DNA from 3 places in the Micromonospora sp. NBC_00362 genome. Region 3 is predicted to be linked to each of the others. Evidence: riboswitches for the same ligand, from Rfam matches in the RefSeq annotation. Region 3 holds a riboswitch; each other region holds the start of a gene.
What was found. Region 3 has a riboswitch for cyclic di-AMP ahead of OG992_RS18035 (hypothetical protein). Riboswitches for the same ligand answer to the same signal wherever they lie in the genome.
Positions count from the first base shown of each region.

Region 1: another riboswitch for cyclic di-AMP. It lies ahead of OG992_RS28515 (hypothetical protein); the one in region 3 lies ahead of OG992_RS18035 (hypothetical protein).
Region 2: another riboswitch for cyclic di-AMP. It lies ahead of OG992_RS10710 (C39 family peptidase); the one in region 3 lies ahead of OG992_RS18035 (hypothetical protein).

Region 1 covers NZ_JAPENH010000001.1:6,159,778-6,169,143, forward strand. The annotation lists gene OG992_RS28510 (hypothetical protein) at 1-442, opposite strand, end outside; gene OG992_RS28515 (hypothetical protein) at 584-1,597, opposite strand; cyclic di-AMP (ydaO/yuaA leader) riboswitch at 1,654-1,785, opposite strand; gene OG992_RS28520 (cation diffusion facilitator family transporter) at 1,904-2,821, opposite strand; gene OG992_RS28525 (AAA family ATPase) at 2,928-5,045, opposite strand; gene OG992_RS28530 (alpha/beta fold hydrolase) at 5,153-6,124, opposite strand; gene OG992_RS28535 (carbonic anhydrase) at 6,297-6,920, shown strand; gene OG992_RS28540 (hypothetical protein) at 6,995-7,324, opposite strand; gene OG992_RS28545 (DUF3145 domain-containing protein) at 7,634-8,125, shown strand; gene OG992_RS28550 (glycoside hydrolase family 3 protein) at 8,213-9,366, shown strand, end outside.
Region 2 covers NZ_JAPENH010000001.1:2,346,990-2,356,355, reverse strand. The annotation lists gene OG992_RS10730 (glycosyltransferase) at 1-514, opposite strand, end outside; gene OG992_RS10725 (acyltransferase) at 814-2,049, shown strand; gene OG992_RS10720 (hypothetical protein) at 2,142-2,564, shown strand; gene OG992_RS10715 (hypothetical protein) at 2,698-3,468, shown strand; cyclic di-AMP (ydaO/yuaA leader) riboswitch at 3,753-3,893, shown strand; gene OG992_RS10710 (C39 family peptidase) at 4,126-4,974, shown strand; gene OG992_RS10705 (alpha/beta fold hydrolase) at 5,098-5,844, shown strand; gene OG992_RS10700 (CDP-glycerol glycerophosphotransferase family protein) at 5,850-7,520, opposite strand; gene OG992_RS10695 (bifunctional cytidylyltransferase/SDR family oxidoreductase) at 7,555-9,072, opposite strand; gene OG992_RS10690 (ABC transporter ATP-binding protein) at 9,218-9,366, opposite strand, start outside.
Region 3 covers NZ_JAPENH010000001.1:3,955,577-3,964,942, reverse strand. The annotation lists gene OG992_RS18045 (MarR family winged helix-turn-helix transcriptional regulator) at 1-6, opposite strand, end outside; gene OG992_RS18040 (carbonic anhydrase) at 234-968, shown strand; gene OG992_RS18035 (hypothetical protein) at 1,025-2,044, opposite strand; cyclic di-AMP (ydaO/yuaA leader) riboswitch at 2,049-2,179, opposite strand; gene OG992_RS18030 (YibE/F family protein) at 2,346-3,716, opposite strand; gene OG992_RS18025 (heavy metal translocating P-type ATPase) at 4,079-6,118, shown strand; gene OG992_RS18020 (metal-sensitive transcriptional regulator) at 6,125-6,421, opposite strand; gene OG992_RS18015 (heavy-metal-associated domain-containing protein) at 6,516-6,725, shown strand; gene OG992_RS18010 (hypothetical protein) at 6,739-7,686, shown strand; gene OG992_RS18005 (cation-translocating P-type ATPase) at 7,699-9,366, shown strand, end outside.

The DNA of each region.
Region 1 (9,366 bases), 2.2 Mb from region 3:
GCTTGTAGGTGGACAGCACCGTCGCGATGATCATCAGGCTGGTCGACACCGCCGGCGCGATGACCAGGTCGGCGCGATCCCGGGCGGGCAGGGCGGCGCCGACCGCTCCGGCGTGGCGCAGGTTCGGGGTGAGCAGGAACAGCACCAGCCCGACCATCACCGTGGTGAGCACGAGCTTGACCAGCACCCAGCGGTGGCGCAGCAGGCCCCACGGGGTGAGCAGCGAGCTGGCGACCCCGATCAGCCAGACCAGGACGCTCAGCGGCGCGAACAGCACAGTGCCGACCAGGGCCGTGACCGGATAGACCACAGCCGGGTCGGCGCCCCGCTGGACGGCGATGCCGAGGGTGAGCAGCACCAGGTCGGCGCCGAGCCAGCCGAGCGAGGTGACGAGATGCAGGGTGAGCAGCGCCTTGCGGGTGGTGGGTCGGATCCGAGGCATACCGCGATGCTTCCCGCCGACCGCTGCCGGGTCGTCCGACGATCGACGACATCACGGGTACGCCCGGCGACGTAGCCCCGCCCCGGACACACGTGATGCCTGTGAGCCAACCCATGACTCACAGGCATCACGACGCGTGGGTCAGTAGACCGACAGGTGTACGTGGTTGGTGTGGTCGGTCGACGGGGTGCCCTGCGCCCCGCTGTACGACTTCCACCCGCTGCTGGGCAGCCAGATCTGCCTGTACCAGATCACGTAGAGCACGGCGAGCCGGTCGGCGTTGCGGATGAAGTACGCCGCCAGGTTGTTGCCGTACGTCTTGTCGCCGCCGGTGGCGTTCCCGCCGAAGCCGCCCTTCTGCGCCGCGAAGTCGCAGGCCCGGCCCTTCGGGTGTTCGCCGGAGCCGCTGGGGCGGTGGCACGAGACGTAGCGGGTGAATCCGGCGGCCTTGGCCTGGTTGAGCGCGTGCAGGGTGCGCGGGGTGATGCAGCCGTTGGCCGGCGTGGGGTCGTTGACGCTGCACGACTCGGAGGGCCAGGAGCCGTCGGAGTTGCGCGGTGCGGCCTTCGCGTTGGCGCTGGAGGTGCCCCGGTTGGAGCCGCCGTCGGCGGTGGTCTGCGGTTTGGGTGTGGTGGCCACTGTCAGGGCCCGTTCGGCCTGCTCCTTGCGCTTGGCCATCACCGCGACCTGCTTGCGTTGTTCGTTGATTTCGCCGTCCAGGGCGACCCGGGTGCGGTTGGCCTTGTCCTTGCTGTCCAGCAGGTCGCGCAGCACCCGGTCCTCGTTGGCCGCCACCGCGTCCAGCGCGGCCGCCCGGTCCATGAAGCCTTCCGGAGTGTTGCTGTTGAGCAGCGCCGACATCGCACCGAGCCGGCCGGTGCGGTAGGCCACCTCGGCGATCTCGCCGACCTTGCCGTTGCGCTGGTCGATCTCACCCTCGATGGTCGTCAGCTGGGTGGCGAGTTGCTTCTGCCGTTGCACCGAGGTGTCCAGGGCGCGCTTCGCGTCCAGGTAGCCCTTGCTGGCCGCCTCGAGTTGGGCCCGCAACGCCGGGGTGCCGCCCTCCTCGTCGGAGTCGGGTGCGGCGGCCCGCAGGCCGGTCGGGGGAGCGGCCGAGGCGGTGCCGGCCGGAAGCGCGACGCCGAGGGCGAACATCGCGACGATCAGGGCCGCCAGTCGGGCGGCGGGTGGTCGTGCTGGTGCCACTGCGCATGTCCTTCCGTCAGCCGCCGACCGGGTTAGCTGACGGGTTCGGGACGGAAGATCCCTACCGCTGACGCGGATACACCCCAGGAACATGGTTCCCCGGTTCGCCCAGTTGGGCGATTAGGCGGCGACCGCCACCGGCGCCGGGAGGGCGCCGCCTGGTGGAGGCCGGGACCGAGCCTACCGGTGCGGGTGGGGCCGCTGCAGCCGATGTGACGGACGGTGCGTGCGTCACGACGGAAAATTACGGATCCGTCACCATTCGATGGAGCCACAGGCTCCAGAAGCGGCGCCGGGCTCAATCTGCAACGTCGCGTGCTCGATGCGGAAGTCGTCGTGCAGGGCCGTACGCGCCGCGGTGAGCACCGCGCCGACCTCCGCGCCGGGTGCCATGGTCAGGTGGGCGGAGGCCACCTCCATGCCCGAGGTGAGCGTCCAGACGTGCAGGTCGTGCACCTCGACGACACCGGGAACGGCGGCGAGCCGGTCGTGCACGGCGGTCACCTGGAGGTGCTCCGGGGCGGCCTGCACCAGGATGCGGATGGCGGCGCGGGCCAGCCGCCAGGTGCGCGGCAGGATGAAGACGCCGATGGCGACCGCGACCAGGGGGTCGGCCCACCACCAGTCGGTGACGGTGATGAGCAGCGCCGCGCCGATGACGCCGAGCGAGCCGAGCAGGTCACCGAGCACCTCCAGGTAGGCGCCCTGGAAGTTGATGCTCTCCCGGGCCCCGGCGCGCAGCAGCGCGAAGGCGGCGATGTTCGCGAGCAGGCCGAGCACGGCCACCGCGAGCATCGGGCCGGCGATGACCTGGTGCGGGTCGCCGAAACGGCGGATCGCCTCGATCACCACGTAGATCGCGACGCCGGAGAGTAGGACGGCGTTGGCCAGCGCGGCGAGCACCTCGAGCCGGTAGAGCCCGAAGGTGCGCTGCGGGTCGCCGGTCGCCCGCCGGGTCGCCGTGATGGCGGCGAGCGCCATCCCGATGCCGAGCACGTCGGTGAACATGTGCCCGGCGTCGGAGAGCAGGGCGAGCGAGCCGGTGTGCAGGGCGGCCACCGCCTCGACCACCATCAGGGTGGCGAGCAACCCGAACGCCGCCCAGAGTCGACCTCGGTGCTGGTGTGCGGCATTGGCGACGGACCCATGGTGGTGGTCATGACCTGCGCCCACGAGAACCACCTTCCGCCGCTGGTCGGGACCCGGTCAAATGTATGCTCACATCGCTATGTGTGCAAGTGTACGGGCAGCGCCGTCCGCTGGTGGCGCTCCGCACACGTCAGCCGGTCGGGTCGATGGTGGTGAGACGCTGGGTGGCCCGGGAAAGCGCCACGTACAGGGTGCGCACCCCGGCACCCGGATCTGCCCGGATCTCGCTCGGGGCGACCAGCACCACCCCGTCGTACTCCATGCCCTTGGCCTCCAGGCTGGTCACCACCTGCAACCTCGGCGCGCCGAGCGCGCCCAGCCACCCCGCGACCTCGTCCCGGCGGGGGACCGGCGTGATCACCCCGACCGTGCCCTCCACCTCGGCCAGCAGGCCGGCGGCGGCCTCCACCGTCGCGGTCTCCAACCCCGTCGCGGGCACCACCAGCTCCACCGGCTCGACCCCGGTGGAGCGGACGGCGGTCGGCAGCGGCAGGTCCGGGTAGAGCCGACGGATCTCCGCCGCCGCCACCGCGAAGATCTCCGCCGAGTTGCGGTAGTTGGTGGTGAGCGTGAAGTCGTGTCGCTTGCGCCGGCCCAGCGCCTGGTCGCGGGCCCGGTCCAGCTCCTCCGGATCGCCGGTCCACGCGGTCTGTGCGGGGTCGCCCACCACGGTCCAGGAGGCCAGTCGGCCGCGTCGACCGATCATCCGCCACTGCATCGGCGAGACGTCCTGCGCCTCGTCCACCACCACGTGCGCGTACTCCCGGTAGTCCTCCGGGCGTTCCCGGGCCGCCGCGCGGGCGGCCCGCTGCCGTTCGCCGAGGGTGCTCAGCTCACGGACGCCGCCGGCGAGCTGGAACGGATCGCGTCGCGCGCGGGCCGGCTGCGCGGGCTTACCGAGCAACGCGTCCAACTCGTCAAGCAGCGCCACGTCGGCGATGGTCAGCCCGGCCGAGTCCAGGTTCCGGTACGCGGCGTTGAGCAGCCGGATCTCCGCCGAGGAGAGGATCCCCCCGGCGTACCGGCGCAGCCGGTCCGGCTGCGCCAGCCAGCCGAGCACGTGCCGGGGGTGCAGCCGAGGCCACCACGCCTTGAGGAACTCCCGGAACTCCGACCGTTCGGCGATCTCCGCCTCGAAGGCCGGTTGCTCCGGCAGCCGACCGCTGCTCAGCTCACGGGCCTGCGCCCAGAGCGCGGCGAACACCCCGTCGAAACCGGCCCGGCGCACCTCGTTGCGTCGTGCGCCGCGTTGCAGCGCGCGATCCCGGATTCGGTCCAGCGCGGCCCGGTCCAACCGCAGCAGCGTGCCGCGGTAGAGCAGCCGCAGCTCACCCGGGCCGCCCGGCACCGCGTCGCGGGCCGCCCGCTCCAACACCCGGCGCATCCGCAGCGAGCCCTTCACCGCCGCCACCTCGGGCGGGTCGGGGCGGGTGGCGGTCATCCCCGGGAAGAGGGTGCCCAGCGAGTGCAGGGTCGCGGTGTCCTCACCGAGCGACGGCAGCACGGAACCGATGTACTCGACGAAGACCGACGACGGGCCGACCACCAGGATGCCGCCGCCGGCGTAGCGGCTGCGGTCGGAGTACAGCAGGAACGCGGCCCGGTGCAGGGCGACAGCGGTCTTGCCCGTGCCGGGGCCGCCCGCGACGATCGTCACGCCGGAACCGGGCGAGCGGATCGCCTCGTCCTGCTCCCGCTGGATGGTCGCCACGATGTCGCGCATGCCCCGGCCGGTGGCCTTGGACAGGGTGGCCAGCAACGCGCCGTCACCGACGACAGTCATCCCCTCCGGGGCGGCCGTCGGGTCCAGCAGGTCGTCCTCGATCCGGGTGACCCGCTCGGCGCGGGACTGGATGGTGCGGCGCCGCACCACGTCCAGCGGCTGTGCCGGGGTGGCCTGGTAGAAGGCGGCTGCGGCCGGCGCGCGCCAGTCGACGACGAGCGTGACAGCGTTCTCGTCGCGGATCCCCAGTCGCCCGACGTGCAGCACCTGACGGTCGCGCAGGTCCAGCCGACCGAAGACCAGCCCCTCGTGCTCGGCGTCCAGGGTGTGCCGTCGCTGCGCCGCGTGGAAGACCATCGCGTCGCGCTCGACCAGGGCGCCGTGCGTGCCCACCCGAGCCATCCGGTAGCCGTCACGCTCGGCGCGGACGGCCGACTGCCGCAGTTCGGCCAGTCGGGCGTACACCCGGTCGAGGTGTCGTTGCTCGACGGCGATCTCCTGCTCCAGGCCGGTCTGGTCGGTCAACGCACGCTCCTTCAGAGGTCGCCGGCAGGCGGCGGGAACCGCGCGGGCCAACCGAGAAGAGTACGGCCCTGGGCCCGACCCGCCGCGCCCGAGGTGCGCGAACGTGCTCAGGCACCCGCCTCGGCGGGGGCCGTGCCACGGTGAGTCGGCTGCGGTGCGCCACGGTGAGTCGGCGGCGATTCGGCGAGCACCCGTCGCAGCACGCCGCCGAGCGCGGCGTTGACCTCGTCCGGACGCTCCATCATCAGCATGTGCCCGGCACCCGGGCAGACGGTCAGCTCGGTGGCCGGCAGGGCCCCCGCGATCGACTCGGCGCACGGCGGTGGGGTCAGCCGGTCCCGGTCGCCGACCAGGGCGGCGGCCGGCAGGTGGGCCAACGCGGCGAGGGTGTCCAGTCGGTGCTGGGTGCCGATGGAGGCGCGGAACCCGCCGATCGAGCGCAGCGAGGCCCGAGCCACCGCCGACGTCACCAGGCGGATGTCGGCCGGCTCGCAGCGGTCACCGAAGAGCATCCACCGGATGCTCGGTTGCAGCGCGTTCAGCAGCGCCCGGGGCGCACGCCACGAGCCACACCGGGCCAGCACCCCGGCGCCGGTCGTCTCGGCCAACCGGATCAACCGGGCGATCCGCGGCGAGAGCCCGTAGACGGTGTGCGTGTGCCCCTCGGCGGTGGTCGAGACGAAGACCAGGCCGGCGGTACGGGCGGCGAAGTGCGCGGGGTGGCGGTGCGCGTACTCCATGATCGTCATGCCGCCCATCGAGTGCCCGACCAGCACCACCGGGCCGGTCGGCGCGACCGCGTCGATCACCGCGGCCAGGTCGTCACCCAACTGGGCGACTGTGGCAGTGGGCAGCGCCATGCAACTCGACCGACCGTGCCCCCGTGCGTCGTAGGCGACCACCCGCACCGCATCGCCGAACGGCGGTGCCGTGAGCGCGTCGACCTGCCGGTGCCAGGCACGCCCGTCCAGCGTCCAGCCGTGCAGCAGGATGGCGGTGACCTGGGCGTCCGTCGGACCCGTCGCCTCGACGTTGAGCCGTACGCCGTCCGGCAGACCGACCTCGAACCGCTCCGGCATCGCCACACCTCCCCAGGGCCGCCCAGTACCACCAGCACCTCCGATACCCGGCGGTAACACCGGCTACCCGCCATGACACCACGCCAATCGCGCTGTGCCGAAGATTCCCGACCTCGCCCGTGCCGGACGGCGGCGGGCCAAGCTGGACGGCATGGGGTCGTCGGGAGCGCCCATGGGTGCGACGTCGGGGCAGGGGCGGCAGGCCGGCGGCACACCCCGCGCCGCGCTGGCCGACCTGCTCGCCGGCAATCGGCGGTTCGTCAGCGGCCAGCCGGTGCACGGACACGACGTCACGGCCGCCGCCGCAGCCTCCGGCGACCAGCAGCCGTACGCGGTGGTGCTGGGCTGCATCGACTCCCGGGTGCCGCTGGAGGCGATCTTCGACCAGACCTTCGGGGCGATCTGCGTGATCCGTACCGGGGGGCACGTGCTCGATCGCGCGGTCTGCGGCTCGATCGAGTACGTGGTCGGCCAGCTCGGCGTACCGCTGGTGATGGTCCTCGGCCACGAGCGGTGCGGCGCGGTGCAGGCCACCGTGGAGGCGCTGCGCACCGGGCAGCGTCCCGGCGGGTCGCTGGCGCACCTGGTGGACGAGATCGCCCCGGCGGTCACCGAGGCGGGGCTGGACGATCCGGCGGTGCAGCCGCTGGCGATCCGTCGGCACGTCCGGCGCACGGTGCGCACCCTGCGCGAGGACTACCTACTGGCCGGGCCGGTGGCCGCCGGTCGGGTGGCAGTGGTCGGCGGCCTCTACGACCTGGCCAGCGGCGAGGTCGCCCTGCTCGATCCAGGCTGACCTGCCGCCGGACATGCGGAACCGCCCGCCGGGAAGTCCCAGCGGGCGGTTTCGTTGGTGCGGTGGGGGAGGGCTCAGCCCTCGAAGACGCCGGCCGCGACCAGGCGCTTCTCGGTGGCCTCCCAGCCGTCACCCGGGTGGGTGACAGCCAGGTTGTTGATCTCCGCCCGGATCTTGGCGGCGTGGCCGGCGGCGGCCAGAACGCGGATCTCCTCGACGAAGGCGTCGGAGTCCGTGCGCAGGTGCGCGGTCTTGCCGTTGGTCAGGTTCCGCACGTAGGCGTGCTTGCCGCCGTTGAGCGGGATGAGGTACTTGAACTCGCCCAGCACGCTGAGGGCGCCACCCTGGCCAGCCTGGCCGGCCCGGACGGACGCGCGCGCGGTCTTAGAGGTGTTGCTCGCCACGGAGGTACTCCTTGCAAGACGTACGGGAGGACTGGACGTCCGGGGGCTGTGTGCGGGTCGTACGTGACTCGACCCGCGAAGGTGTAACGCGGCATAAGCCGCCGGTGGAACTGTACAGGACCACGACATCATGCTGGTCGTCGCGGTGTCCTGAGAGGCAACGGCGACCACCCGTCCGGCTATTCCACCCGGCGTTTTTTCCGATTCCCTGGCGCACCACGCGTCACAAGAGTCATCATGTGTTGCAGCAGCCACCTGGGTGGACGAGGTCGTAGGGGAAGACGCACCTCGCTCTCCCGGGAGGTCACCGTGCCAACGCGTGGCGTCGTATACGTCCATTCGACCCCGCTCGCCGTGTGCTCACACGTCGAGTGGGCGATCGCGCGCGTCCTAGCCGCGCCGGTCAACCTGCAGTGGACGGCTCAGCCCGTCGACCCCGGCGCACGCCGGGCCGAGTGCGGGTGGACCGGTCGTCCGGGGACGGGCGCCGAGCTGGCTGTTGCCCTCCGGCAGTGGCCCATGATCCGTTTCGAGGTCACCGAGGAGCCGAGTCCCGGTGCCGACGGTGAGCGGTTCATGTACGTGCCAGCCCGTGGCCTGTTCCGGGCAACTGTCGGCGTGGCCGGCGACATCCAGCTCGGCGAGGACCGCCTTCGGGCGCTGATGGCGACCTCCCGGGCCCCTGAGGCGCTGGCGCACGCCCTCGACAAGGCGCTCGGCACCGCGTGGGACGCTGACCTGGAGCCCTACCGGTACGCCGGCGACGGTGCCCCGGTGACCTTGCTCACTCGGGTCGGCTGACCCGGTCGGCGGGCCGCTGGCCGTGGGCCGTCGCACCGGTGACGACCGGTAAGGTCAAGTTGCCCCGATAAGGGAGAAGCTGGTGGGATGGGCGGCGTGTCGAATCGCCCGTGGCGCGCCAGTGTCGCTGTCGCCGCCCTGACCGCCCTGCTCGTCTCCGGCTGCTCAGGTGACCCGGAGCGCCCCACGCCGACGCCCAGCCCGGTCGCCACGTCCGCGGGCCCGAGCGTCCCGGCGGCGCCGCCGGCCAGCGACCCCGCCGGCCGCGCCGCCGCGCTGGTGGCGACGCTGTCCGACGAAGATCTGGTCGGCCAAGTGCTGATGCCGTACGCCTACGGCGACTCGGCGACGAAGGTCTCCGCCGGCTCGGCGGCCGGTAACCAGGCCCTCGCCGGGGTGGACACCCCCGCCGACATGATCGCCAAGTACCGACTGGGTGGTCTGATCCTGGTCGGCTTCAGCGCCGACGACCCGACAAAGGGCAACCAGGAAACCACCAACGTCGACAACCCCAAGCAGGTCCACGAACTCACCACCGGGCTGCGGACCGCCGCCGGTCGGCTCGCCGCCGGTTCGGCGCCGCTGCTCATCGGCACCGACCAGGAGTACGGCGTCGTCACCCGCGTGACCGACGGGGTCACAGTGCTGCCCAGCGCCCTCGCGGCCGGCGCGGCCGGTGACCCGAAGCTCACCGAGGCCGCCTGGCGGGCCGCCGGCGCCGAGTTGGCCGCGATGGGCATCAACATCGACTTCGCTCCGGTGGCCGACGTGCTGGCCACCCGCAGCGCCGTGATCGGCTCCCGGTCGTACGGCGCCGACCCGAAGCAGGCCGCGGCGCAGGTGGGCGGCGCGGTCCGCGGCCTCCAGGCGGTCGGGGTCGCGGCCACCCTGAAGCACTTCCCCGGGCATGGCCACAGCGCCGACGACTCGCACAAGGACCTTCCGGTGCTCACCCAGTCCGCCGCGGCGTTGCGGAGCGGCGCGTGGCCGCCGTTCACCGCCGGGATGGACGCGGGCGCGATGGCAGTGATGTCCGGTCACCTGGACGCGCGCACGATCGACCCGGGGACCCCGGCGACGTTCTCGCACAAGCTGCTCACCGATGTCCTGCGCGGCCAACTCGGCTTCAAGGGCGTGGTGATCACCGACGGGATGAACATGCCGCCCGCGATGCGCTGGGCTCCCGGCGAGGCGGCGGTCCGGGCGCTCAACGCCGGTAACGACCTCATCCTGATGACCCC
Region 2 (9,366 bases), 1.6 Mb from region 3:
TCCAGGCGGTGTGCTGCACCCGCAGGAGCTGCGGCTGGTCGGCCAACCGGGTCACGCCGGTGATCCCACGCAGCAGCGGGCTGCTCGCGTCGATCTCCCGCCGGCCGTCCTCGTGCACCCGCAGGTGGTCGAGCATCAGCACGTCGGGCTGGTGCTGGCGCAGCCGGTCCAGCACCGCCGCGATCGTGCCAGGTGGCAACCAGTCGTCGCTGTCGACGAACCAGACGTACCGGCCGGTGGCCACGTCGAGCCCGGCGTTGCGGGCCAGCCCCAGACCCACGTTGCTGCTCAGGTGCACGACGCGCACGCCGTCGCGGCTGACCGCGTACGAGCGGAGCATGTCGCCGCAGCCGTCCGGGGAGGCGTCGTCGACGGCGATCAGCTCGACCGCGTCCGACTCGCCCGCCGGGATGTCGGCCCGGATCGACTCGAGGCACTGGTACAGGTACGCCTCGACGCCGTACACGGGCACGACGATGCTCAGCAGCGGTGCGTGCGTCGGCTCATTGACCACGTCCGCCACCTTCGACGACCCGGGTGGCCGGACCCGGAACCTGACGTTGCCGCCGATGGTGGACTCTCTGAACTCCCGCCGAGCGGAAGGTTAACGCCGGGCCGGTGGGCGGTTTCCGGCCCGGGGAACGCGGGCTCGTGGGGCGGGTGGGACGCGTCCGGTTCACCCGGGAGTGACCCGGTAGGGTGCCTCGGTGCGGCCCTGCCGGGTCGTCGTGGGCGTCGCCGTCGCGCCGTCCGACGCCGCGACGAGGAGGCTACGACCGTGCTGGTGACCCTGCCGAGCGCCGGGATCCCGGCATGACGAGCGTCGCCGCGACGTCGGCCGCCCGGCCCGCACCGGCCCTGCCCCGGCTGCCCTCGCTGACCGGACTGCGGTGGATCGCCGCTCTGCTGGTCTTCGGCTTCCATGCCGGCACCATGCGGATCATCGCCGAGCCGGACTACAAGGCCGTCATCGACGCACTGTTCACCCTCGGCCTCTCCGGGGTGCAGTTCTTCTTCATCCTCAGCGGTTTCGTGCTGGTCTGGTCGGCCCGCGAGGGGGACTCCCGGCGTACCTTCTGGCGGCGACGGATCGCCAAGATCTACCCGAACCACCTGGTGCTGTTCGCGGCGACGCTGGTGGTCGCCTGGTGGTTCGCCGACCCGGTCCTGCCGGCGGCGGCGTTGGAGAACCTGCTGCTGTTGCAGGCGTGGGACCCCCGGCCGGGTTGGTTCTACAGCATCAACACCGTCAGCTGGTCGCTGTCCTGCGAGTTCTTCTTCTACCTGTGTCTGCCGCTGGCGCTGCCGCTGCTGCGCCGGGCCCGACCGAAGCTGCTCTGGGCGCTGATCGTCGCGCTGCCGCTGCTGATCCTCGCGCTCTGGCCGGCGCAGGAGCTGGTGCCGGAGGTGAGCCGCTGGTGGTTCACCCAGATATTCCCGCCGGTACGGTCGCTGGAGTTCTGGCTGGGCGCGGTGGCTGCCGAGTTGATGCGCCGGGGGCTGTGGCGCGGTCCCGGTCTGAGGGTGGCCAGCGGGATCTTCCTGGTCACCTGGGTGGCGGCAGCGCAGTGGATCCGTGCCGAGTTGTGGACCACGCTGCTCGCGGTCGCGTACCTGTTGGTGATCACCGCCGCTGCGGACGCGGACGTGCGGGGTCGGCGCTCGCCGTGGCGGTCCCGGCCGCTGGTCTGGCTCGGTGAGGTCTCGTTCGCCTTCTACCTGGTGCACGTGCTGGTGATGACGAGCGTGCTGCGCTGGAGCGGCACCTGGGGGATCGGCTTCGCGGGCTGGCGTGGCCCGGCCGTGGTGCTCGGCTTCCTGGCGGCGAACCTGATCCTCGCCGGGCTGCTGCACCGCTTCGTCGAAACCCCGATGATGCGCCGGCTCGCGCCGCGCCGTGCGGCCCGTCCGGCGCCCGTCCCCCGACAACGGGCGGCCGGCGGCGACGACGCTCGGGATCCCGGAAGCAGCGCCAACGGCACTGTCGACGGACCTGCCGACGAGGTCGGTCAGGCTGGCGGTCGATCACCGTACGTCGACCTGCGCTGACAACGTCCACCCTGGTCAACGGGGTCGGCGCGGCGTGATCCGACACGCCCGTGGTCGGTGCGCCCGGGTCGGCGCGACGGTAGCGTTGGGGCGTGCTTCCGGTCGCGTTCACCTGTCCGCTGTGGTGGGTGGCGCGCTGGGCGACTCGGGTGCTGACCAGCCTCGCCGTCGTCGCGGCCCTGGCGCTCGGCGCAGGCCCGGCCACGGCCGTCACGCCAACACCCGGCCCGGTGCCGACGTCGAGCGCCGTGCCGGCCTCGGCCGCCGCCGGGTCGCTGGCGGCCTCCTACCGGCACTCCTGGGCATCCAGCGCGGCCCGCCCGGCCGCGGCGACACCGCCGGAAGCCGCAGAGGAGTCGGCCCCGACCTGGTCGGTCGACACGCCGGTGGCGCTCCCCGGTGATCAGGGCACCACGGCGGCCGTCGTGCTGCCGGTCGGCGCGGCCGAATCTGACCGGCTGCCCCTCATCGACGGTACGGGCGGTCGGGCTTCGCGGGCCCCACCCGCGCGCTGAGCCACCGGGACGACCGTCCCGCCACAGCGCCCTGTCGACACACCCGCTCCCTGACCCGCCGACCCGTGGCCCACAGTGGCCCGCTGATCGGCGCGGCTCCCCATCGCACTGCTCTCTCCCCGAGGTGCCGACCATGGAGACCGTCGTCTTCTACCAGTTCGTGACCGAGATGCCGCGGGCCGCCGCCATCTGGTCGACGCTGTTCCTGCTGACCCTGGGCCTGCTCACCGTGCTGGCCGCCCGCCCCGAACGGGACCTCCCCACTGACGACCCGCTCCCGGCCGGGCCCACTCGTCGGGAGCTGGCCGCCGCCGAGGCCGTCGACCTGCGCCGCTACGCCGAGGAGGTGGCCGTCGCCGCGGCCCGTGCGGCCATCACCGCCAAGCGGCGGCGCGCCGCCTGGCTGACCGCTCAGGAGCAGATGGAGCAGGCCTGGACCGGGTACGACGAGGCGGACACCGCCGCGCGTCGCTTCGCCGGCGCCGGGGCGCTGCCCACCCCGCAGACCTCGCACACCCCCGCCGAGTACGCCGCCCGGGAACGCTATCTGCACCGGGCGGCGATGGCGGCGTACTGGCGGGGCGACCTGACCATGGCGCAGCTGGGCGACGTGTTCGGGCACCGGCGCGGCTGGGATCCCCGGCGACACCCGGTCGAGCAGGAGGTGCTGATCAGCCGGGTGGTCCGCGATGCGCGGCTGGCCGACTACCAGGTGGCCGCCGACAGTGAGCGGGTCGCCTGGCGCGACGCGGAGTTGGCCGCCTCCTCGGCCCGTGCCCTCGCCGAGGAGGCGTACGCGGCGGCGGCCCGGCTCCGCCCGATCCTGGTCCCCGCGCGCCGCACCGTGGCCGGGGCGTTGCGTCCCGCCGTCGTGGCACTGTGGCGCCCGGCCCGGGTGGGTTGAGCCCAATCCGTGATGTGAGGCCGGTCACCCAATCGGAAAATCCGACGTCCGACGCGTTCGGTGGGATTGTTCCCGCGATTGTGGCCGCGTTCTTTACGGCCTGTCCGGTTGTCGCCCGTAGGCGTCACCGTAACCGGTTGTCCCATCGAGTCACATCAGCGGCAATACGCGCAGAAATTGTCGCGCCAATTGGGGTTTACGCAGGTGAACCTGGCTTGGCAGGGCGTTGAGACGCCAGTAGTGTCGTCCCGTCCGGTGCGGTAACCGATCGCAAGACGCGACGCCGCATCGACCCGCTTAATCGTGATCAACGAACCGGGGACCCACCAGTAAGTCCGGGGTGAATCCGCGAGCCACGGCCCGCGGTAGGGCGTCTTCCCGCCCGAATCCGTCAGCTAACCCGGTAGGCGGTGTCGGAAGGAGTCCCATCCTCGTGCAGCACCTTTCCACCCCTCGGCTGTTCCCTCGCCTCCACGGCGCGGCGGTGCACCCGCTCATTCGTCCCGTGACGGTGAGCTGACCCCCGGGTCATCGCCTTCCCCGCCCGGCCGCGCCGGGCGTTCCCCTGAGCGGTTCACCATCCGCGGACCACGGTCCGCGCGCTGGCGCCTGCCCGGATACCGGTCCGGCCCCGGTGTGCCGCTCTCCCCCCGATCCGTGGAGGACCCCGTGAAGCACACCCTGCAGCGTCAGCTCCGCCGCCTCGCCACCGAGCGCCCGTACCAGATCGTCGCCGCCTCCGCCGCTGCCCTCGCGATCGCCACCACCACCGGCGCCCTGCTCACCACTGCCGACGAAGCCCCGGCCGGCCAGCGCACCGCGACCACTGTCGCCGAGATGCGCAGCGACCTCACCGCCTCCCGCGGCGAGGCTCGGGACGCGTCCCCCTCGGCCAGCGCCGCGCCGACCACTGCCGCGCCGGCCACCAGCGCCGCGTCGCCCGCAGCCAAGGCCAGCAGCAACCCGGACCTCACCCGGAAGCCGGAGCGGCCGAAGCCGCCCGCGACCAAGGTGCTCGACTACGACTACGAGGCGCAGAACACCTACTACAACTGCGGCCCGGCTGCCACCCGGAACGCGCTCAGCGCCGCCGGCATCGACCGCACCCAGGAGGACCTCGGCGCCGAGCTGGGCACCACCGAGATGGGCACCAACTCGGCCGAGGACACCACCCGGGTGCTCAACGCCGAGGTGAAGGGCTCCCCGTACCGGACCCGGATGTTCCCCGGAGCGCCCAGCCCGGCCCAGATGGACCGGCTCCAGGCCGACGTGGTGAAGGCCATCACCGACGGTCGGGGCGTGGTGGCGAACGTCGTCGGGGACGCCACCGACACCGACGGCGGCTGGCACTCCTACGGCGGCGGGCACTACATCGCCGTCGTGGGCTACAAGGACAACGGCCGCACCGTTCGGATCGCCGACTCGGCGAACCCGGCCGACCCGTCGTACTGGATCACCACGATCGACCTGGCCAACTGGATCACCAGCCGGGGCTACTCCGCCTGACCCGGGCACGCTGACCGCCGCGGGCGCCGTCCTCCACAAGGGGCCGGCGCCCGCGGCGTTTGTGCGCGCGGTCCGGCGTCGACGGCTCTCGTACCCGACAGTGAACCGTGGGAGACTGCGGCCGTGGTGGAGAAAACGGGTGGTCACGTCGGCCGCAGGCCGGTCCTGCTGCTGCTGCACGGCATGGGAGCGACCGGGGACGTGTGGTTGCCCTGGGCCCCGTACCTTGAGCAGCACTGGCCCGGTCGGTGGCTGGCACCGGACCTCGCCGGCCACGGCTGGGCGTCGCCGCTGCCGTCGTACTCCTTCCCGGGCTTCGCTCAGCAGATCGCGCAGGCCCTCGCCCCCGATGACCGGCTGGTAGTGCTCGGGCACTCGCTGGGCGGGGTGGTCGGCCTGGTGCTTGCCGCCCGCGACGCCGGAACGCCGGTGGACGCGGTGGTCGGGCTGGGCATCAAGGCACTCTGGTCACCCGCTGAGCTGGCCCGCGCCGCCGAGGTCGCCGCCCGACCGGTGAGCTGGTTCGCCAGCCGCACCGAGGCGGCGCGCCGCTACCTGCGGGTCTCCGGGCTGGCCGGCCTGGTCCCGCCGGACGATCCGGTGGTGGACGCCGGGCTGCGCCAGGTCGACGGCCGGTGGCGCCTCGCCATGGACCCGGCCGCCTTCGCCGTCGGCGAGCCCGACCTGGCCGCGCTCCTGGCGGCGACCGACGTGCCGGTGGTGCTGGCGCGCGGGGAGAACGACCCGATGGTCACCGACGAACAGCTCAAGGAGTACGGCGTACCGGTGGCCACGCTTCCGGGTCTCGGGCACAACGCGCACGTGGAGGACCCGGCGGCGGTGCTGGCGCTGCTCGACCCGTACCGCTGATTCGGTTACGCCGGTGTGGACGCGGCCAGTGTCTGAGCCGGTGTCAGCTCCCGGCGGGCGGCGGTCAGGAACGCCTCGGCGTACGCCTCGGCCGGGAAGTCACCCAGGTAGCGGCGGCGGGTGGCCCAGCGAGCCTCGGCCAGCGGATCGGTGTCCAGCAGGGCGGTCAGCACCTCGTCCACGTTGGACATGTCCCGACGCAGCACGTAACCCGACCCGGCCAGCGGGAACCGCTCCACGAACCGGTCGCCCTCGTCGCCCATGTCGGTGACCGCGTACGGCTTTCCGGAGTAGAGGAAGTCCGAGATCACGCCGGACACGTCGGAGACCAGCGCGTCGGCGGAGTTGACGCACTCGGTCAGACTCAGCTCCCGAGCCGCCGCGCCGACCACGTGCTGGCGGCCGGTGCGGGCCCGGTCGGCGACGAGCAGTTCGGTCAGGCGGCCCAGTTGGCGGGCCGATGCCGGGTTCTGCGTGGTGTACGGGTGGGCTCGCAGGATCACCGTCGCGCCGCGCTCCAACAGTCGGCGCAGCAGGCTTTCGGCCACCGGCAGCGAGCAGTAGTCGGCGTCGGCGTGGTGCCCGGTCCAGGTCGGCGTGTAGAGCACCGTCGGGTGCCCCAACCCTCGTGCGGGTTCTGGGCGTACCTCGATCGACTCGACCTGCGGGCGACCCACCACCACGAACTTGTCAGTCGGGATCTGCACTCCGGCGCGGGCGTACCTGTCGATCGCCGCCTGCCCGGCTACGAAGATCCGGTCGAAGATTCCCGACACCGGGTTCGCGCTCGGCGCCTTGTCGCTGTCGCCGTGGTGCAGCTGGATGTGGGTGAGCTGGGTGAAGCGGACGCAGTGGCTGTTCTTCGCACCGTGGTTGACGTAGAACGCCGCCCGCAGGCTCGGCACCAACGCCTCGTCCATCGCCCCCAGGGTGGGGCAGTAGACCACCGGCGCGTCGGTGGCCGCCGCGATCGGGGCCAGGAACTCCGGCTCACGCAGCACGACCAGGAACGGCCGGCCGATCCGTTGCAGGTACGGCAGCCACATGGTGACCTGGTATTCCGAGCCCGGAGGCGCGGAGAAGTAGAGCAGGAACTCCGGCTGGTGCCGGCGCAGCGCTGCGGCCACCGACCCGCCACCGACGCGCGGCCGGAACCGTCGCCGGGCCAGGTCCAACGCGACCGCACCGGCGCCCGCGCCGACCAGCAGGCTGGCGGCCAGCGCCACACCGGCCGGGAGGGCGAGCGTGGCGGCGAGCGCCAGGGCGGCGAGCAGCCCGAGCAGGGCCGTGCCGAGTTGGTCGGCGATCAGCGGCGTCCAGGCGCGTACCGGCAGATTGGCAGTTCTGATCTCCAGACCGCCGGCGGTGCGCAGCGGCCCCACCAGCAGCACCAGCCCCAGCAGGACCAGCCCGGTGGCGACCAGCGCGAGGTTGAGCCCGTCGTCCAGCCGCCGGGAGTAACCGACCAGGATCGCCGCGGCGATCAACGCGGTCTCCGCCACCAGGTCGGCGCTGGGCCGGATCCGCTGCTCAGCGGCCGAGGCGGCCAGCGCGGCGACGGCCAACGCCAGCCCCCAGCCGGTGGCGCCGGTCAGCGCCAGCACGACGAAGGCCAGCACGGCCAACCCGGTGGTCAGGCACCGGGCGGCCAGCTTTCGGACCAGGTCGCCGCGCAATGTCGCTCCGTTCGTGGTTCGGCAGCCGTCGGCGTCAGTTGGCGGACGTCGCGCCGGCCGGTGCCTCGACCCGACCCGACCCGGACTGCGCCGGCACGCTCGGCGTGGGCCCGTCGCCGGGTGCCCGGCGTACGTCGATCACCTGACCGGTCAGGTCGGAGATCAGCACGTCCAGCGACGACTGGGCGACGGCCTCCGCGGCGAGCAGGGTGTGCTCCGGCTCCTCGCCGAAGGCCCGCGTCCGCATCGGGGTGGCGGTGCGCTCCGGGTTGATGCAGTTGACGCGCACGCCCACGTCGGCCCACTCGTCGGCGAGCGCCTGGGTCAGGTTGACCAGGGCGGCCTTGGTGGCCGAGTAGAGCGCGTAGCGGGCGCGGCCCCGGGTGTAGGAGCTGGACGTGTAGAGCAGCAACTGGCCCTTGGTCTGCTGGAGGTACGGGAGGGCCTGGCGGGCGATGGTCACCGGGCCGACGAAGTTGACCTGGAGCAGCCGGTCCATGGTCTCCTCGTCCATCTCGGCGAGGGCGCCCTTCTCCAGGATGCCGGCGGTCACCACCACGTGGTCGATCCGGCCGGTGGCCTCGAAGGCGGTCGTCAGCGCGGCCTCGACGTCAGCGGCCCGCTCCACGTGGGTGCCGGTGCTGGAACGGCTGAACGGGAAGACCTGGGCGCCGTAGCGGCGGGCCAGCTCGGTCAACTCGTGGCCGATGCCGTAGCTGCCGCCGAACACCACGATGGTGCGGCCGGTCAGCTCCTCGCTGTAGCTGCGGTGGTCGGTCAGTCGGGGGGCCTGCGCGGCGGCGAGCTGGAAGAGCTTGTCCGCCAGGTGTACGTCGACCGGGTGGGTGACCTTGATGTTCTCGTCCGAACCGTCGATCACCTTGATCGGGGTGCCGGGAAGGTAGCGCAGCACCACGCCACAGTCGTCGGTGGCGGCGAAGTCCGGGTCGTCCTCGGCGATCTGGTACGCCGCCCGGATCGTGGGGGAGCGGAACGCCTGCGGGGTCTGACCACGGCGCAGCCGAGAGCGCACCGGGATGTCGGTGATGCAGTCGTTGTCGTCGACCTGGATGATCGTGTCCGCGGAGGGGATGGCCACGTCCACGGCGTCGTAGCTCCAGAGCGCGTTGACGCACTCGCGCACGATCCGGCCGCTGAGCAGCGGGCGCACCGCGTCGTGGAAGAGGATGTTGCAGTCTTCCGGGCCGACAGCGTCCAGGGCGATCCGGGTGGTGGCGTTGCGGGTGTCACCGCCCTCGATCACCTTGGTGACCTTGCGCAGGCCGGCCTTCTCGACGATCTGCTGGGCGTCCTCGACGTGGCCGGTGGCCATCAACACGATGATCTCGTCGATCTCCGGTGCCGCCTCGAAGACCGCCAGGGTGTGCTCGATGATCGGCTTACCGGCGATCTTCAGCAGCTGCTTCGGGATGCCGAGGCCCAGCCGGGTCCCTGTGCCGCCGGCCAGAACCACCGCCACTGTCCGCGAGGGCCGCCACGGCGTCGGGGTCTCCGCTTCGGCGTCCGGGCCAGGGGTCTGGTCCTGCGTCATTGCCGGATCCTCACTCTCAGGGATGCGTTAACGGAAGGTTCCGCCCGAGCGGCGACGGAATGAACCTTAACGCGCGGACCGCGTCGCCCCAACGCGGGCGACGCGGTCCTCAGGTGCATGTCGGTGCCGGACGTTCGCCGGAACTCTACTTGCTGTTCGCGTACGCCTCGTACGCCCGGATGACCTCGTCGGTGGGGCCATCCATCCGGATGACGCCCGATTCCAGCCAGATCGTCCGTTCGCAGGTGTCCCGTACGGAGGAGAGCTGGTGGCTGACCAGGAACACCGTCCCCG
Region 3 (9,366 bases):
CGCCATCGTGTGACCGCCTTTCCGGATGTCCGCCTGCCCTCGCGAGAGTCTGGTCCGCCCTGCCTCGGGAAGGTTGCCCAGGGTGTGGCCGGAGTCAACGTATGAAATCTAAATCACGCATACCTTGACGCATCTTACGGTGCGTGTGACGGTGGAGCACGAGCCAGCGCCCGCCCGCCCGGCCGGCGGAAAGCCGGCTTGACCAGGGCAGACGCGTCGAGACGAGGTGCGGGATGAGTCATACCGGAAGCTCCGGCGGTCAGCCGGGTCCGCAGCGGACCACCGACCGGGCCACCGCGCTCAGCGAGCCGACCCGGGCCTACGCCGAACTGGTCGCCGGCAACCGGCGCTTCGTCGATGGCGCCCCACGCCACCCCAACCAGGATGCCGGGCACCGGGCCGCCGTGGCCGACGGGCAACACCCGTTCGCGGTGATCGTCGGCTGCTCCGACTCGCGGCTGGCTGCCGAGATCATCTTCGACCGGGGTCTGGGCGACCTGTTCGTGGTTCGCACCGCCGGGCACACCGCCGGCCCCGAGGTGCTCGGCAGCGTCGAGTACGCGGTGACAGTGCTCGGCACCCCGCTGGTGGTGGTGCTCGGCCACGACTCGTGTGGTGCGGTGCAGGCCGCCCGGGAGTCCGCCGCGACCGGTACCGCACCGAGTGGGCATCTGCGCGCGGTGGTCGACGCCGTGCTGCCCAGCCTGCGCCGCGCCGCGTCCGAGGGCGTTGACGACATCGACGGCATCGTGGACATCCACATCGCCCAGACCGTCGAGACGTTGCTCGGGCAGTCGCCCGTGCTGGCCGACGAGGTGGCGCTGGGACGCTGTGCGGTGGTGGGGGTGTCCTACCGGCTCGCCGCCGGAGCCGTGCGCCCGGTGGCCGCGGTGCCGGCCGGCTTCGCGACGGTGGAGACCCCGGCCTCGGCCGAGTCGACCGACCCGGCCGCGCCTGCCACCGTTTGACGCGTCGAGGGCCGCTCCGCGTGACGCGGAACGGCCCTCGACGGGGATCGTGCGGGTCAGAGCAGCGACATGTGGACGTGGTCGGTGTGGTTCGACGGCCCGCTGTACGAACTCCAGCCGGTGGCCGGGAACCAGATCTGCCGGTTCCAGATCACGTAGTAGATGCCGAGCCGGTCGGCGTTACGGATGAGGAACGCGGCGACGTTGTTGCCGTACGTCCGGGTGTCGTTGTTGTGCCATGGGGAGAACCCGCTCTTCTGCAGCGACCAGTCGCAGGCGCGGCCCTTCGGGTGCTCCCACGGCCCGCCGGGGCGGTAGCAGCCGACGAACCGGTTGAAGCCGGCCGCCTTGACCTCCTTGTACGCGTGCAGCGTGCGCGGCGTGACGCAGCCGGACGTGGTGGGGTCGTTCTCGCTGCACGACTGGGGCTTCCAGTCACCGTCGGCCGTGCGACCCGGGCCGATCTTCGCGACCTTGGAGGTGGCATCCACCAGGCCGCCGGTGAAACCCTTGCCGCCGACGAGGGAGAGCGCCTTGTCGGCCTCGCTCTTGCGCTTCGCCATCAGGGCGGTTTGCTTCTGCTGCTCGCGGACCTCCGTGTCGAGGGCCAGCTTGGCCTGCTCGGCGCGGGCCTTCACCTCGTTGACCTCGGAGAGCTTTTTCTCGTTGACCATGTTCATCTCGTCGAGCAGCCCGGCGCGCTGGACGAACGAGTCGGGAGCGTCGCTCTCCAGCAGCATCGCGACCGCGCCGATCCGGCCGGTCCGGTACGCCTGGGCGGCGATCTGCCCGACCTGCGGCGCCAGCGCGTCCAGGTCGGCCTTGGCGCGGTTGACCTCCGCCGCCAACTCGCCCTGCCGCTTCTTGGATTTGTCCAGCTTGGACTTCGCGGCGGAGTAGTCGCGGTTGGCCTGCTCGATGACGTCGTTGAGCAGCTTGGGCTCGCCGTCCTCCTCGTGCCCGGACGGTGTGGGGTTCGTCGGGGCGGCGTGCGCCGGGAGCGGCCCGGCGAGCACGGTCAGTGCGGCGATCACGGCCACCACGGGTGTCAACCAGCGGCGTAGGGGTGCCGTCACAATGTTCCCTTCCGTCGACCGCCGACCGGGTTAGCTGACGGGTTCGGGGCGGAAGTGGCCCCTACCGCTGACGCGGATTCACCCCAGGCACCTGGGTCCCCGGCTCGCCGGTTGGCGATTGGGCGGTGGCACCGCAGGCGCCGCTTCGCGCCTTCATCGGTAACCGGCAGCGAGGTTACCCGAGAGTCGACCGGCTGAGCTATGCCTGGATGCCGACCAAAAGCGTCATTTCGCCATAGCGTTGAGTGACCAGTGACGCGGTTCTCAGGGTGGATGCCCGATCTGGTCACGCTGAGGAGTGTCACCATGCCGTATCCGTGCTCCTGTTCGACTCCGGCCACCGGTCGGTGGCCTCGGATGGGGGTGCGGTCCGCGTCCGGTCCGGCTCGTCGGAGCCGGCCGTACGCGGTGAGCTGAGTGCGGCCAGTGCCTCGCTGCGGTCCGGCTGGGGCCGGGGCGCGGGAGCGCCGGTGGACGGCGTGGCATCGCCGCGCCCGGCGGCGGTCACCACCGCTGCCAGGCCGGTGGTCAGCGGCACGGCGGCGATCAGGCCGAGGGTGGCGACCGCGCTGCGGACGATCTCCTGCGCGAGGAACTCGCTGGTGAGGATCTGCCCGATCGGCCGCGAGTCGGCGGTGAGCAGGAGCAGCAGGGGCAGTGACGCGCCCGCGTACGCCAGCACGATGGTGTTGACGGTGGAGGCGATGTGCGCGCGGCCGACCCGGGTGGCCGCACGGTACAGCTGCAACCGGGTCAGCCCGGGGTTCGCGTTCGCCAGTTCGGTGACGGTGGCCGCCTGGGTGACCGTCACGTCGTCGAGCACCCCGAGCGATCCGATGATGATGCCGGCGAGTAGCAGACCGTGCAGGTCCACGTCGCCCTGGAACATCGACAGGGTGGTGGCGTCTTCGCTGCCGAAGCCGGTGAGGTGGGTCGCGGCCGTGGCGATGGTGGCGAGCACGCCGGTCAGCACCAGGCTGCCCAGGGTGCCGAGTACCGCGACCGAGGTCTGTGCGGTGACCCCGTGGGTCAGATAGAGCACCACGAACATGATCAGGGCCGCACCGACCACCGCCACCAGCAGCGGTGACCTGCCGGCGCTGATGCCCGGCAGCACGAAGGTGAGCAGGATGGCGAAGCTGGCGGCCAGCCCGGCGAGCGCTGCCAGACCTCGCCACCGCCCGAACGCGACGATCGCGGCCGCGAAGACCACCGCCAGCCACACCATCGGGGTGCCGCGTTGGTGCTCGGCGATGTTCCAGTTGCTGACCGTGGGATCGATCGGATCGGCCAGTTCGACCAGGACGACCTCGTCGCCGACCTCGACCCGGGGTGCGCCGGGCCCGTCGGGCACCGGTGTCCGTACCTGCTGGCCGGCGGTCGGCCCGTCGTCCACCCGGACGTCGACAGTGCCGCACCGCCCGTCGCCGACCCTCGGTGTGCCCTCCGGAACCGACGGCGCCGGCGGGCACGGCTCGCTCACCACCCGGGTGACGGTGCCGGGGTGGCGAGGCACGTCCGCGCCACCATCGGTCTGCGGTGACCCGCCGCGGGGCCAGAGCAGTAACGCGGCCAGCACGGTGGCGACGAAGAGGGGTACCACAGTCACGATGAGGATCCGTCGCACCCGTGGCGGGGCGGACGGAGCGGGGTGAGTGTGGTCGGCGGCCAAGGTGAGACTCCCAACGATCCGGTGCGGGATACGGGTCAGCGGGCCGGGCGGTTCACCGTTGCGGTGGAAACGCGGCGGACGGCGGGGCGGATCGCTGCCTGACGACCGCTTGATCACGGACGGTCAGTGCTCGGCCCGGTCGGCCGGGGACGACGCCACGACGGGGCGGCGCCGGTGCCCGACTGTGCAGCGGCATTCGGAGGGCCATCGTGGGAGATGCTAGCCAGCCCTCCCGGGGGTTGCAGGTCGTGGCGGAGTGTCGGGCGGCCGAACCGCTCGCGCGGCGGCCTCCGGGGCGGCATGTTGGAGCCATGCCCGCTCCGTCACCGCCCGACCCGGATCGCCAGCGACACGCCGAGCCCATGCCGCACGACAAACACGCCGGGCGCGACAAGCCCGCCGGGCACGACAAACACGCCGGGCACGATCCGGCGTTGTTCCGCCGCCGGTTCTGGGTCTGCCTGGTGTTGACCGTCCCGGTGGTGTTGACGAGTCGTCTCGTGTCGGATCGGCTGGGCCTGACCGGGGACGACGGCCTCCCCGGCCGGGCCTGGGTGGGGCCGGTGCTCGGCTCGGTGGTGTTCTGGTGGGGCGGTTGGCCGTTCCTGGTCGGTGCGGTCAGGGAGGTGCGGGACCGGGCGCCCGGGATGATGCTGCTGGTCGCGATGGCGATCACCGTCGCGTACGCCGCGTCCCTGGCGACCAGCGTCGGCGCCTTCGACCTGGACTTCTGGTGGGAGTTGGCCGCGCTCGTCACCATCATGCTGCTCGGGCACTGGCAGGAGATGAAGGCCATCGGGCAGGCCCGGGGAGCGCTCGCGGCGCTCGCCGCGCTGTTGCCGGACGAGGCCGAACGGGTGGCGGCGGACGGGCGGGTCGAGGCGGTGCCGGTGACCGGTCTGCGGATCGGCGACGTGGTGCTGGTCCGGCCGGGGGGTCGGGTGCCGGCGGACGGCCGGGTCGTCGAGGGCGGCGCCGAGCTGGACGAGTCGATGATCACCGGGGAGTCGCGGCCGGTCGCCCGGTCGACGGGCGACCGGGTGGTGGCCGGCACCGTCGCCACCGACTCGGCGATCCGGGTGCGCGTCGAGGCGTTGGGTGAGCAGACCGCCCTCGCTGGCATCCAGCGGATGGTCGCGCAGGCCCAGGCTTCCGGTGGACGGGCCCAACTGTTGGCCGACCGGTTCGCCGCCGCGCTGTTCTACCTGGCCACCGGCACCGCCGTGCTGACCGTACTGGTCTGGACCGCGCTCGGTCAGCCGGACGAGGCGGTGGTCCGTGCGGTCACCGTCCTGGTGATCGCCTGCCCGCACGCGCTGGGTCTCGCCATCCCGCTGGTCGTCGCGCTCTCCACAGCGCTCGCCGCGCGGTCCGGGATCCTGGTCAAGGACCGGTTGGCCCTGGAACGGATGCGGACCGTCGGCGCGGTGCTCTTCGACAAGACCGGCACGCTGACCCGGGGCGAGCACGGGGTGACCGACCTGGTGACGGCGTCCGGCGTCGAGCGGGACGAGGTGCTGCGGATCGCGGCCGGTGTCGAGTCGGAGAGCGAACACCCGTTGGCCAGGGCGATAGTGGCGGCCGCCGGGAGCGCCGGGCCGGCCCGGGCGGCCGGGTTCCGGTCGCTGCCGGGCCGCGGCGTGCAGGCGACAATCGACGGTACGGAGTACGCGGTGGGCGGGCCGGCGCTGCTGCGTGAGCTGGGCCTTCGGCTCCCGGCGGAGCTGGAGGCCGCGACCGGGCGGTGGTCGGCGCGGGGTGCCGCGGTGTTGCACCTGGTGCGGCTGCCGGACGCCGTGCTCGGTGCGTTCGCGTTGACCGACGAGGTGCGTCCGGAGGCCCGGCGCGCCGTCGACGAGCTGCGTGCCGAGGGTGTCCGCACCATCGCCATGATCACTGGTGACGCCCGGCCGGTGGCCGAGGCGGTCGCCGCCGACCTGGGCTTCCGACCTGGCGTCGACGAGGTCTTCGCCGAGGTGCTGCCGGCGGAGAAGGACGATCGGGTGGCCGAGCTCCAGCGGCGGGGGTTGGTAGTGGCGATGGTCGGTGACGGGGTGAACGACGCACCGGCGCTGGCCCGGGCGGACGTGGGGATCGCGATCGGCGCGGGCACCGATGTGGCCATCGAGTCCGCCGGGGTGGTGTTGGCATCCTCGGACCCGCGCGGGGTGGGGGCCGTGGTCCGGCTGTCCCGGGCGTCGTACCGAAAGATGCGACAGAACCTGGCCTGGGCGGCCGGCTACAACGTGGTGGCGCTGCCGCTGGCCGCCGGGGTGTTGGCCTGGGCCGGCGTGGCGTTGAGCCCGGCGCTGGCGGCGGTGCTGATGTCGGCGTCCACCATCGTGGTGGCGCTCAACGCGCAGTTGCTGCGCAGGGTCCGTCTCGACCCCGCGCCGGACTGAGCCCGCTCAGCCGCGCTTCATGAGCCGGCCGACCGCCGCCATCATCTCGGTGGCCATCTCGTCGGCCCGACCCTCGGCGGCGCCCTCGTGCATGCAGTGCCGGGCGTGCCCGTCGAGCAGCCCGAGGGCCACCTTGTCGAGGGCGGCCTGGATGGCCGAGATCTGGGTGAGCACGTCGATGCAGTAGCGGTCGTCGTCGACCATCTTCTCGATGCCCCGGACCTGCCCCTCGACGCGGCGGAGCCGTGCGAGCAGCTGGTCCTTGCTGGCGGTGTATCCGCGGATCGGGGTGGGTGCGGTCATGTCGACAAGGATAGCGTACCCCCAGGGGGTATGGTACGGTCGGCTCTGTTGAGATACCCCCACCGGGTACCGGTACCGCGAAGGAGACGATCCGATGGTCGACACGACGTACCAGGTTCAGGGCATGACCTGCGGGCACTGCGTCAGCGCGGTGAGCGCCGAGGTCGGTGCCATCGCGGGGGTGCGCGACGTCCAGGTCGACCTCGCGGCCGGCCGGGTCACCGTCAGCAGTGATCAGCCGCTGGACACCGCTGTTGTCCGAGCCGCAGTCGACGAGGCCGGCTACGACCTCGTCGACGCGTGATCGGCGGGCCGGCGTGCGCACCGTGACGAGACTGGCCGGGTTCGCCGTCGGCCTGGCGGCGATCTTCGGCGCCACCTACGGGATCGGCCGGGTGGTCGACCGCGCCCCGGTGGTCGAGGGCCGGCACGACGGCGATGCCGCCCCTGCGACGGGCGAGCACGACGAGACGGCCGACCGGCTCCCCGGCGGGCTGCTCGTCTCCGACCGGGGCTACACCCTCGAACCGGTCGACGCCCCGGCCGGCGAGTTCGCCTTCCGGATCGCCGGCCCGGACGGCCGCCCGGTGACCCGGTACGACGTGGCGCACGACAAGCAGATGCACCTGATCGTCGCCCGTCGGGACCTCTCCGGCTTCCGCCACGTCCACCCCGAGCTGGCCCCGGACGGCACCTGGCGGGTCGACACCCCGCTGGCCGGCCCCGGGCAGTGGCGGGCGTTCGCCGACTTCGCCCCGACCGGGGGTGAGCCGCTGACCCTCGGCGTGGACGTGACAGTCCCCGGCGAGTTGACCGAACGGCCGTTGCCCGCCCCGGCGACCAGCACCACGGTCGACGGCTACACGGTCACCCTGACCGGCACGCCGCAGCCCGGCCGCACGTCGCCGCTGACACTGACCGTCAGCCGGGACGGGCAGCCGGTCACCGACCTGGAGCCCTACCTGGGCGCGTACGGGCACCTCGTGGCACTACGTCGGGGTGATCTGGCGTACCTGCACGTGCACCCGGACGGGACGCCCGGCGATGGGCGCACCCGGCCCGGTCCGGCCGTCACCTTCCTCGCCGAGGTGCCCTCGGCCGGCAGCTACCGGCTCTACCTCGACTTCCAACACGGCGGGCGGGTGCGCACCGCGGAGTTCACTGTGGTCGCCGGCACTGCCCCGACCGGAGAGGCCCCCAGCCCGAGCGGGCCCGCACCGACCGGCGGGGCCGACCACGGCACCCCCGGGCACGGACACAACTGACGGGACCAGACGATGACCACCACCAGCAGACCGCTGCCCGAGGCGCCGAACCGGATCGAACTGGCGATCGGCGGAATGACCTGTGCCGCGTGCGCCGCCCGGATCGAGAAGAAGCTCAACCGGATGGACGGGGTGAGCGCCACCGTCAACTACGCCACCGAGAAGGCGACCGTCCGCTACGCCGACGGCGTCACGCCGGACGACCTGATCGGGACCGTGCAGAAGACCGGTTACACGGCGGCGTTGCCGGCTCCGCCCAGCGCCGAACCCCCGGTGGACCCGTTGCGGGGGCCTCGTACCCGGCTCTGGGTGTCGGTGGCCCTGAGCGTGCCGGTGGTCCTGCTGGCGATGGTCCCGGCCTGGCAGTTCGACTACTGGCAATGGTTGTCGCTGACCCTGGCCGCTCCGGTGGTGGTCTGGGGTGGGCTGCCGTTCCACCGGGCCGCCTGGACCAACCTGCGGCACGGCGCGGCCACCATGGACACCCTGGTGTCGCTCGGCACCCTGGCCGCCTTCGGCTGGTCGCTCTGGGCGCTCTTTCTCGGTGACGCGGGGATGCCCGGCATGACGCACCCGTTCCGCTTCGACATCACCCGGAGCGACGGTGCCGGCAACATCTACCTGGAAGCGGCCGCCGGGGTCACCGTGTTCATCCTGGCCGGTCGCTACTTCGAGGCCCGGTCCAAGCGGACTGCCGGTGCCGCCCTACGCGCCCTGCTCGACCTCGGCGCCAAGGACGTGACGGTGCTGCGTGACGGCGTGGAGACCCTGATCCCCGTGGACCGGCTCGCCGTCGGTGACCGGTTCGTGGTCCGCCCCGGGGAGAAGATCGCCACCGACGGGGTGGTCGACGAGGGCACCTCCGCTGTCGACGCCAGCATGCTCACCGGTGAGTCGGTGCCGGTCGAGGTCGCCCCGGGTGACGGCGTGGTCGGCGCCACGATCAACGCGGGTGGGCGGCTGATCGTCACCGCCACCCGGGTTGGCGCGGACACCCAGCTCGCCCGAATGGCCGACCTGGTGGAGCAGGCGCAGAGCGGCAAGGCAGCCGTGCAGCGGTTGGCGGATCGGATCTCCGGGGTCTTCGTGCCGATCGTCATCACCCTCGCCGTCGGCACGCTCGGTTGGTGGCTCGGCACCGGGGCCGGCCCGACCGCCGCGTTCACCGCCGCCGTGGCCGTGCTGATCATCGCCTGTCCGTGTGCGCTCGGCCTGGCCACCCCGACCGCGCTGTTGGTCGGCACCGGTCGGGGCGCCCAGCTCGGCGTGCTGATCAAGGGCCCGGAGGTGCTGGAGTCGACCCGCCGGGTGGACACCGTGGTGCTCGACAAGACCGGCACCGTGACGACCGGCCGGATGACAGTGGTGGACGTGGTGCCGGCGAGCGGTGTGGACCGGGCCGAGCTGCTCCGGCTCGCCGGGGCGGTGGAGGCCGCCTCCGAGCACCCGATCGCCAGTGCGATCGCCGCCGCTGCCGCCGCCGAGGGCGCGCTGCCCCCGGTGACCGCCTTCGGCAACCTCGAAGGGCTGGGGGTGGCCGGCACCGTCGACGGGCGGGCCGTGCTGGTCGGCCGGGTCCGGCTGCTGCGCGAGCGTGAGATCGACGTACCGCCGGAGGTCGAGTGGGCCGTCCGCGACGCGGAGGCCGCCGGCCGTACGGCGATCGTCGCCGGCTGGGAC